Regions from separate parts of the Pseudomonas sp. Irchel s3b5 genome, predicted to be linked through region 2. Evidence: predicted binding sites of a transcription regulator. Region 2 holds the regulator's gene; each other region holds the start of a gene.
The links. The regulator FliA, encoded in region 2, starts transcription of late flagellar genes. The targets are predictions, from matches to a motif close to CTAAAGTTTNNNNNNNNNNNGCCGNTAA.
Positions count from the first base shown of each region.

Region 1: the regulator FliA is predicted to act here: its motif matches at 1,844-1,871, upstream of motA (flagellar motor stator protein MotA).
Region 3: the regulator FliA is predicted to act here: its motif matches at 1,194-1,221, upstream of CKW15_RS13105 (methyl-accepting chemotaxis protein).

Region 1 covers NZ_FYDY01000016.1:106,703-109,982, reverse strand. The annotation lists gene motB (flagellar motor protein MotB) at 1-762, opposite strand, end outside; gene motA (flagellar motor stator protein MotA) at 925-1,776, opposite strand; gene CKW15_RS17550 (HDOD domain-containing protein) at 1,942-3,280, shown strand, end outside.
Region 2 covers NZ_FYDY01000008.1:18,001-21,280, forward strand. The annotation lists gene CKW15_RS11215 (protein phosphatase CheZ) at 1-687, opposite strand, end outside; gene CKW15_RS11220 (chemotaxis response regulator CheY) at 709-1,080, opposite strand; gene fliA (RNA polymerase sigma factor FliA) at 1,249-1,989, opposite strand; gene fleN (flagellar synthesis regulator FleN) at 1,986-2,816, opposite strand; gene flhF (flagellar biosynthesis protein FlhF) at 2,933-3,280, opposite strand, start outside.
Region 3 covers NZ_FYDY01000009.1:177,717-180,996, reverse strand. The annotation lists gene CKW15_RS13110 (helicase HerA-like domain-containing protein) at 1-1,179, opposite strand, end outside; gene CKW15_RS13105 (methyl-accepting chemotaxis protein) at 1,368-3,257, shown strand.

The sequences.
Region 1 (3,280 bases), on a different contig from region 2:
GCGGTCAAACAACGCCGACGAGGCATAACCGACCACCCGCGCCACTTGCGCATCCGGATAACTGCCCGCGACCAGCGCACGGCGTGCGGCGTTGGCGCGGTTGGCCGACAGTTCCCAGTTACCGAAATCACCGGTCCCGGTGTACGGCTTGGCATCGGTGTGACCGCTGATACTGATTTTGTTCGGCACCGCTTTGATGGTGTCGGCCATGGCCAGCAGGATGTCTTCGAAATACGGTTTCAAGCGAGCGGAGCCAGAGTCGAACATCGGACGATTTTCCGCATCCATGATCTGGATACGCAGGCCGTCCTGGGTGATCTCGAACAGGATCTGGTCCTTGAATTTCTGCAGCTGAGGATTCTCCTCGACCTTGTTCTGCAACTCTTGCAGCAACAATTCGAGGCGCTCCCTCTCGACCATTTCGGCCATGCCTTCGACCTGTTCGGCGTCGACGGTGACTTTGTCCGGCTGAGGTTGGGACTTCACCTCGGGGTTGAGGGTGTTTTCCGGCGCCAGGGTCGGCGAGCCACCCAGATCGATAATGTAAGGCGTACCGCTTTCGGAAAAGCCGATCGGGTCCTTGAAATAACCGGCGATGGCGATCTTCTGTTCCGGCGTGGCGGTGGACAGCAGCCACAACACCAGGAAGAACGCCATCATCGCCGTGGCAAAGTCGGCGAAGGCGATTTTCCAGGCGCCCCCGTGATGCCCGCCGGCGATGCGCTTGACGCGCTTGATGATTATCGGCTGATTATTTTCCATACAGAGTGCTCTGTCTCACAAATACTGTTCCTTTTTGACGGTGCCTGTTGTCGCCATACGGCGTTGCCGCTCCTCGCCATAGCGGGCTATGACTCGTCGCGGCGCCTTGTCTGGCAACAACAGTCACTCGCCAAAAAAGGAACGTATTTGCGAAACAAAGCACTATCGACCGCGAACCGCTTGTTCCAGCTCGGCGAAGCTTGGACGGTGCGCCGGGTACAGCACCTTGCGCCCGAATTCCACGGCCAGCGATGGCGGCATGCCGGAAGCCGAAGCCACCAGCGAGGCCTTGATGGCTTCGTAGACGTTCAGTTCTTCCTTGGCATCGTGGGCCAGGGAATGGGCCAGCGGACCGAAGAAACCGTAGGCGGCGAGAATACCGAAGAAGGTACCGACCAGGGCCGCACCCACGTGCAGGCCGATGGATTTCTGGTCGCCTTCGCCCAGCGAAGCCATGGTCACCACGATACCCAGTACCGCCGCAACGATACCGAAACCAGGCATGGCGTCGGCGATGCCGTTCACCGCATGGGACGGGTGCTCCAGGTCTTCCTTGAGGCTGTACAACTCCATGTCGAACAGGCCTTCCAGCTCATGGGGCGCCATGTTGCCGGAGGACATGATGCGCAGGTAATCGCAGATGAACGCGGTCATGCGCTCGTCCTTGAGGACCGTTGGGTACTTGGCGAAGATCGGGCTCGCGGCGGCATCTTCGATGTCGCCCTCGATGGCCATCATGCCTTCGCGGCGACTCTTGTTGAGGATCTCGTAGATCAGGCCCAGCACTTCAAGATAGAAGGCGTGGGTGAAACGCGAACTGAACATGCTCAGGGACTTCTTGAGCACGTGCATCGTCATGTAGCCGGGGTTGGCTTGCAGAAATGCGCCGAGGGCTGCACCGCCGATAATCATGACCTCGAAAGGCTGAATCAGGGCGGCAATCTTGCCGTGGGAGAGCACGTATCCGCCGAGCACGCTCGCGAATACGACGATGATGCCGATAATTTTAGCCATAGGTAGGAGATACTTACTGAGTCGGGTTCAAGGTCATATTCGGAAGTTAAAAAATCTCTTCTTCTACTTATCGGCAAAACTGCGCCAGACTATAGCCAGTTCAGGCGAAAAGCCAATTTGACCCACTCCGGGCTTAGGGAATGTTGACGATGATCGCCTTCAATCATGGCTAACGAAACGAACGTTCCAACACCAAAACCGACGACACTTGAAGGCTGGGTCAAGCTTCTCGATGGTGTGCGCCTGCCCGTTCCGCAAGCCAGCCATGACCTTGTGTGCAGGGCCATCAACGATGATCGCCGTTCGCTGCGTGACATTGCCGACCTGATGCAGGACAGCCCGGCCCTGGCCCTGAGCGTGATTCGCGAAGCCAACCGGCATACCCATGGCAGCATGACCGAGCCGGCAGAAAACCTCGAAGTCGCCATCAACCGCCTCGGTTTGAAACGCACCGAAGAACTGCTCGAACGCCTGCCCACCCTGCCGCCATCCGAGATCCCGAAGGCCTTGCGTCAGGTGCAGATGATCAGCCAGCACGCCACGCAACAGGCCAACGGTTTTTTTTCCAGTCGCCTGGCGCGGCTGTGGCAGGACATTCATTGGGGCAGCCTGCTGTTTCTGTCGCCGCTGTGGCCCCTGGCGCTGACGCACCCTAAGTTGCTCGAGGAATGGGAGCTGCGGGTCATCCACAAAGGCGAGTCGGCACCTATCGTCGAGAAACAGCTGTTTGGCGTGCGCCTGCTGGAAATCGGCCAGGCGCTGGTCGAAGTCTGGCGCCTGCCGATCTGGGTCCAGCAGGGCTATCGGCTGTTGCTGACCGAGCAGCGGGAGCTGGTGAAAGTTCTGCGTATCGCCCGTGACAGTGAGCATCCACTGCGCCAGCAAAACCGCCTCGATGACGATCCGACCCTGCGCCGCTGGCTCAATCAGCCGGCCAACACCGTATTGCTGGCCAATGGTCTGGCGCTGTCGGCGCAACACGCCTGGGACAGCCCGCACAGTGAACGCTGGCAATACCTGACCAGTCTCTACCTGCAGATGCCGATGGACGAGGTTCAGCAGCAGCTGCACCAACAGGCCGCCAACAGCGCCCGCCATCACTCGATGCCCGACCTCTGGCATCCCGCCGAATCGCTGATCTGGCCGTGGGGCACGAACCGTGTCCACGCCGGTTTGCTGCCGGCGGCGGCACCCAGCGCCGAAGACCTGGCAAAGTGGCGCAAACAATGCGCCGAACTGCTGGTCGAGCCCAGTCGCTTTACCAATGCCATGCACCTGACCATCGCCGCACGGGATGCCCTGCAGGCTTGCGGCATGCGTCGGGTGATGATCCTGATGGCCGACCGCACCCACGCCAATTTACGGGTCCATCAGACGGCAGGCTTACCAAAAGAAGCGGCCGGACTGAATTTTGTGGTCAGTCAGAGCAACCTGCTGCAACGATTGCTCGCACAGCAGGCCCAAGTGCGCCTGACACCGGTCAACAATGCACAATTTTCAGCCT
Region 2 (3,280 bases):
ATGTTTTTGTGGATCTTTTTCTGCAAGCATCGCTTCACGGTCATGTTCGATGCCCGCAAAGCGGTCCACCTGACTGGCCATGAGTACGAGCTTGAGCAAATTACTTTCGACTTCGGTGACCAACTGTGTCACACGCTTGATCACTTGACCTGTGAGGTCCTGGTAATCCTGAGCCAGCAGGATGTCGTTCAGGTTGCTCGACACTGCCCGGCTATCGACGCTGCTGCGTGACAGAAAGCCGTCGACCCGCCGCGCCAGATCACGAAACTCTTCAGCGCCGACTTCACGACGCATGAACCGCCCCCAATCCGCGCTCAAGGCCTGGGCTTCGTCACCCAGACCATTGACCAGCGGCGTAGCACTTTCGACCAGGTCCATGGTGCGGTTGGCCGCCGCTTCGGTGAGCTTCACAACGTAGCCCAGACGCTCCGCAGCATCCGTAATCTGGGACACTTCTTCGGCTTGCGGCATGTGCGGGTCAATCTGGAAATTGACGATCGCGCTATGCAACTCGCGAGTCAGTTTTCCCACTTCCTGATACAGGCCGCGGTCACGGGTCTGATTGAGCTCATGGATCAATTGCACTGCGTCACCGAACCTGCCTTTTTCAAGGCTGGCGACCAGTTCGACGGCGTGTTTTTTCAGGGTCGATTCAAAATCGCCCAATGAAGATTCGTTATGCCCCATAGCTCCCCCGTGGCGCGTTCATCAACCGATGCGTTCGAAAATCTTTTCGATTTTTTCTTTCAACGCCTGGGCCGTGAAGGGCTTGACCACATAGCCGTTAACGCCAGCCTGGGCCGCTTCGATGATTTGTTCGCGCTTGGCTTCAGCGGTCACCATCAATACTGGCAGGTGCTTGAGCTTTTCATCGGCACGCACGTGGCGCAGAAGATCGATACCAGTCATGCCAGGCATGTTCCAGTCCGTCACCAGAAAGTCGATGCTTCCGCTGTTGAGCACCGGAATGGCGGTAGTGCCATCGTCGGCCTCGACGGTGTTGGTGAACCCAAGGTCACGCAGCAGGTTCTTGATGATCCGCCGCATCGTTGAGAAGTCATCAACGATGAGGATTTTCATGTTCTTGTCCAATTCGACCTCCAAGCAGTCTTAAACGCGCCCAGCACCTGGACGCGCCATTTCAATCAATCCGGCAAAGCACTCAATGACTGTCTGGAGCACAACAGATCGAGACCGGTGCAGTTCAACGCCACACCAGCCCTTTTCGCAGTGTCCCCCACACTGCCTTCAGCGCGCTCGCCACTCCCCCAAACGCCCCCGCAAACGGGCCGCGCACTGGCTGTGTAACTGGCTGACCCGCGATTCGCTGACCCCCAGGACCTCACCGATTTCCTTGAGATTCAACTCTTCGTCGTAGTACAGCGCCAACACCAGTCGCTCACGCTCCGGCAAATTGGCAATCGCGTCCGCCAGCGCTGCCTGGAAGCGTTCATCTTCCAGATCGCGAGACGGCTCGAGATGAGCACTCGCGCCATCCTCGTGCAGCCCTTCGTGTTCGCCGTCCTGCAACAGATCGTCGAAACTGAATAACCGGCTGCCCAGGGTGTCGTTCAAAATTCCGTAGTAATCATCGAGACTCAATTGGAGTTCGGCCGCAACTTCGTGATCTTTAGCGTCACGGCCGGTTTTAGCTTCAATCGAGCGAATTGCGTCGCTGACCATGCGCGTATTGCGGTGGACCGAACGGGGTGCCCAGTCGCCCTTGCGCACTTCATCGAGCATGGCGCCGCGGATTCGTATGCCCGCGTACGTCTCGAAACTCGCGCCTTTGCTGGCGTCGTATTTGGTCGAGACTTCAAGCAGGCCGATCATCCCGGCCTGGATCAAGTCTTCAACCTGAACACTGGCCGGCAGACGCGCCAGCAAGTGGTAAGCAATGCGTTTGACCAGCGGCGCGTAACGCTCGATCAGCTCGTACTGCGCATCGCGTGCCGATTTTTTGTAGAGGTTGTAGCCGCTGGCACTCATAGCACGGGTCCTGCCGTTTGCTGCACGAGCCGCTCGACGAAAAACTCCAGGTGCCCGCGCGGGTTGGCAGGCAGCGGCCAGGTGTCGACCTTCTGCGCGATCGCCTTGAAGGCGAGCGAGCACTTGGAACGCGGGAAGGCTTCGTACACGGCGCGCTGCTTCTGCACAGCCTTGCGCACGCTTTCGTCGTAAGGCACCGCACCGACGTATTGCAATGCAACGTCGAGAAAACGATCGGTGACCTTGGTCAACTTGGCAAACAGGTTGCGACCTTCCTGCGGGCTCTGGGCCATGTTGGCCAGCACGCGGAAGCGGTTCATGCCGTGGTCGCGGTTGAGCAATTTGATCAGGGCGTAGGCGTCGGTGATGGACGTCGGCTCGTCGCAGACCACCAGCAACACTTCCTGAGCGGCGCGCACAAAACTGACGACCGACTCGCCAATACCGGCGGCGGTATCGATCACCAGCACATCGAGATTGTCGCCGATATCACTGAACGCCTGGATCAGCCCGGCGTGTTGCGCCGGACTCAGATGCACCATGCTCTGAGTGCCGGATGCGGCCGGAACGATGCGAATGCCACCGGGGCCCTGCAACAAGACGTCGCGCAGCTCGCAGCGGCCTTCGATCACGTCGGCCAGGGTACGTTTGGGTGTCAGTCCCAGCAGGACGTCGACGTTCGCCAGTCCCAGGTCGGCGTCCAGCAACATGACGCGCCGGCCGAGCTCGGCCAAAGCCAGGGACAAGTTCACTGACACGTTAGTTTTCCCGACGCCACCTTTGCCGCCGGTCACCGCGATCACCTGTACGGGATGCATGCTGCCCATGTTATTTCTTTACCTTGTCTTGCATAGACGGAGGCCACATTACTGGCTGCGCGTTCACAAACGGAACAATGCATGGCAGACCATCGATGTAGGTACAAAAACTATTCATTTTTACCTCAGCCTACCTGCTTGGTGGGGCTGTGGTAAATGTCAGCGAACATGTCAGCCATGGCTTCTTCGCTGGGTTCTTCCTGCATTTGCACGCTGACGGCGCGACTGACCAATTGATGACGACGCGGCAGATGCAGATCATCCGGAATCCGCGGGCCATCGGTCAGGTACGCCACCGGTAATTCATGGCTGATGGCCAGACTTAGTACCTCGCCCAGACTGGCTGTTTCATCCAGTTTAGTCAGGATGCAGCCAGCTAGCCCGCAGCGCTTGTAACTGTGATAGGCGGCGGTTAGAACCTGTTTCTGGCTGGTGGTTGCCAACACCAGATAATTTTTTGAGCGGATGCCACG
Region 3 (3,280 bases), on a different contig from region 2:
TGGCCCGATCCGCGATTGCGGTGGCGCCACCAGCACCCGCTGGACCATTTCCGGCGTACCTTTCTCTTGAAGCGTGCCGACCAGCGCCTCGCCGATGCCCAGCTCGGTCAGCACCGACAAGGTATCGAACGCCGGGTTCGGCCGGAAACCCTCGGCGACCGCCCGCAGGGATTTCTGCTCCTTGGCGGTGAAGGCGCGCAAACCGTGTTGCACACGCAAGCCCAGCTGCGCCAGCACGTCGTCCGGCAAATCCCCCGGAGACTGAGTGACGAAGTACACGCCCACGCCTTTCGAACGAATCAGTCGTACAACCTGCTCCAGGCGATCGCGCAATGCCTGCGGAGTGCCGTTGAACAACAAGTGCGCTTCGTCGAAAAACAGCGCCAGCAGCGGTTTGTCGGCATCGCCGCGCTCGGGCAGTTGTTCGAACAGTTCGGCCAACAGCCACAACAGGAATGTCGCGTAGACCTTCGGCGCTTCATGCACCAGGCGGCTGGCATCGAGCAAGTGAATGCGCCCGCGCCCATCAGCGCCCGGTTGCAGAATGTCCTCCAGTTGCAGCGCCGGTTCACCGAACAACGCTTCGGCGCCCTGTTGCTCAAGGGTGGCCAGCCGGCGTAACAGCGCCTGACTGGAGCCCGTGGTCATCAGTGCCGCGTCATCCCCCAGCAGTGCCGGGTTGTCCTTGAGGTGGTTAAGCAACGCCTTCAGATCTTTCAGATCCAGCAGCAACAGGCCTTCGCGGTCCGCCACCTTGAACGCGGCATACAGCGCAGACTGCTGACTGTCGGTCAGCTCCAGCAGACTTCCCAAGAGCAACGGCCCCATTTCACTCAAGGTAGTGCGCAATGGATGACCGGACTGACCATGAATGTCCCACAAGGTCACCGGATACGCCTGAGGCTTGTGGTTCAGCCAGGGCATCCCGGCAATCCGCTCGGCGATCTTGCCCTGGGGGTTGCCGGCGGCGCCCAAACCGCACAGGTCACCCTTGATGTCGGCGGCGAACACGGCCACACCGGCATCGCTGAAGGCTTCGGCCATGCGCTGCAAGGTCACGGTTTTACCGGTACCGGTTGCGCCCGCGATCAATCCGTGGCGGTTTGCCAGTCGAAAGGCCTGGGCGATCGGTTGCCCCGTGAGATCGGCGCCGATTACGAGTTGCAATGAGTCAGGCATTTGGTCACCCATGGTTAATCTTTAGTCCTACACGGCCGATAGAGATTACGACAAAGCAATCAGACACGATCTGATCGGAAATTTCCCAAAGGAGAGGCGGAAATATCAGTTGCTTTCAACTTTGCCCACAGTGCGTCCCTTTATAAAAGCACGCGTTGGACATTAAGACCTTAGCGGAAACCCAAGCCATGAATAAAAATCTGCGTTTCAGCCATAAAATCCTGCTTGCCGCCGCGCTCGTTGTTATTGCCGCTTTCGCCTCGTTCACGCTGTACAACGACTATTTGCAGCGCAACGCGATTCGCGAAGACCTGGACAACTACCTCAACGAAATGGGCGACGTCACCGCCAACAATATTCAGACCTGGCTGGCCGGTCGTATTTTGCTGATCGAAAACCTTTCGCAAAATATTGCCATCAATCCGGAACAATCCAACGTCGCCAACCTGCTTGAGCAGAAAGCCCTGACGTCGACTTTCATGGCGTCCTACCTGGGCGACGCCACCGGGCACTTCACTATTCGTCCTGATGCAAAGATGCCTGACGGTTTCGACCCGCGCGTTCGTCCCTGGTACAAAGGTGCCGAAAACAGCAGCACGCCAACCCTGACCGAACCGTACATCGATGCAGCGACCGGCCAGTTGATCATCTCCATGGCCGCTGCCTCGAAGAAGTCCGGACAAAGCGTTGGTGTGGTGGGTGGCGACCTGAGCCTGCAAACGCTGATCGACACCCTCAGCGCCCGCGACTTCGATGGCATGGGTTACGCATTTCTGATCAGCGCCGATGGCAAGATCCTGGTTCACCCGGACAAAACCCTGGTGATGAAGTCCCTGAGCGAGGCGTTTCCAAAAGACACTCCGCGTATCGGCAGCGGCTTCAGTGAAGTCGATGTCGACGGCAAGACCCGCATCGTCTCCTTCACCCCGATCAAGGGCCTGCCTTCGGTCAACTGGTACATCGGTCTGTCGGTCGACAAGGAAAAAGCCTTCTCGATGCTCAGCGAATTCCGCACCTCAGCGGTGGTTGCGACGGTGATTGCCGTGGCGATCATCATCGCTCTGCTGAGCATGTTGATCCGCATCCTGATCCAGCCGCTGCACGTCATGACCCGCGCCATGGCCGACATCGCCGACGGCGAAGGCGACCTGACCAAGCGCCTGACCATTCAGAACAACGACGAATTCGGCACCCTCGGCACTGCGTTCAACCGTTTCGTGGAACGTATTCACGGCTCGATCCGCGAAGTGTCTTCCGCTACCGGCCAGGTCAACGAAGTGGCGTTGCGTGTGGTCGCCGCTTCCAATTCCTCGATGTTCAATTCTGACCAGCAAGCTTCGCGCACCAGCAGCGTGGCCGCCGCCATCAACCAGCTCGGCGCCGCCGCCCAGGAAATCGCCCGCAACGCCGCGCAGGCCTCGACCCAGGCCAGCGACGCCCGCAGCCTCGCCGAAGACGGCCAGCAAGTGGTCGATCGCAGCATTGCCGCGATGAATCAACTGTCGAGCATGCTCAGCGCGTCGAGCAGCAACATCGAATCGCTGAACAGCAAAACCGTGAATATCGGGCAGATTCTCGAGGTCATCACCAGCATTTCCCAGCAAACCAACCTGTTGGCGCTCAACGCCGCGATTGAAGCCGCGCGCGCCGGTGAAGCCGGGCGTGGTTTTGCCGTCGTGGCTGACGAAGTTCGCAATCTGGCGCACCGCACCCAGGAATCGGCGCAACAGGTGCAAGCCATGATCGAGGAGCTGCAAGTCGGGGCCCGGGAATCGGTCAGCACCATGAGCGACAGTCAGCGCCACAGCCAGGACAGTGTGGAAATCGCCAATCTGGCGGGTGAGCGCCTCAACAGCGTGACACTGCGTATCGGTGAAATCGACGGCATGAACCAGTCGGTGGCCACCGCGACCGAGGAACAGACCGCCGTGGTGGAGTCGATCAACGTCGACATCACCGAGATCAATACCCTGAACCAGGAAGGCGTGGAAAACCTGCAATCGACGTTGCGTGCGTGTTCGGATCTTGAACAGCAGGCAGCGCGCCTGAAGCAATTGGTAGGTAGTTTCCGTATCTAGCGTCTGATCTGGCCCCATCGCGA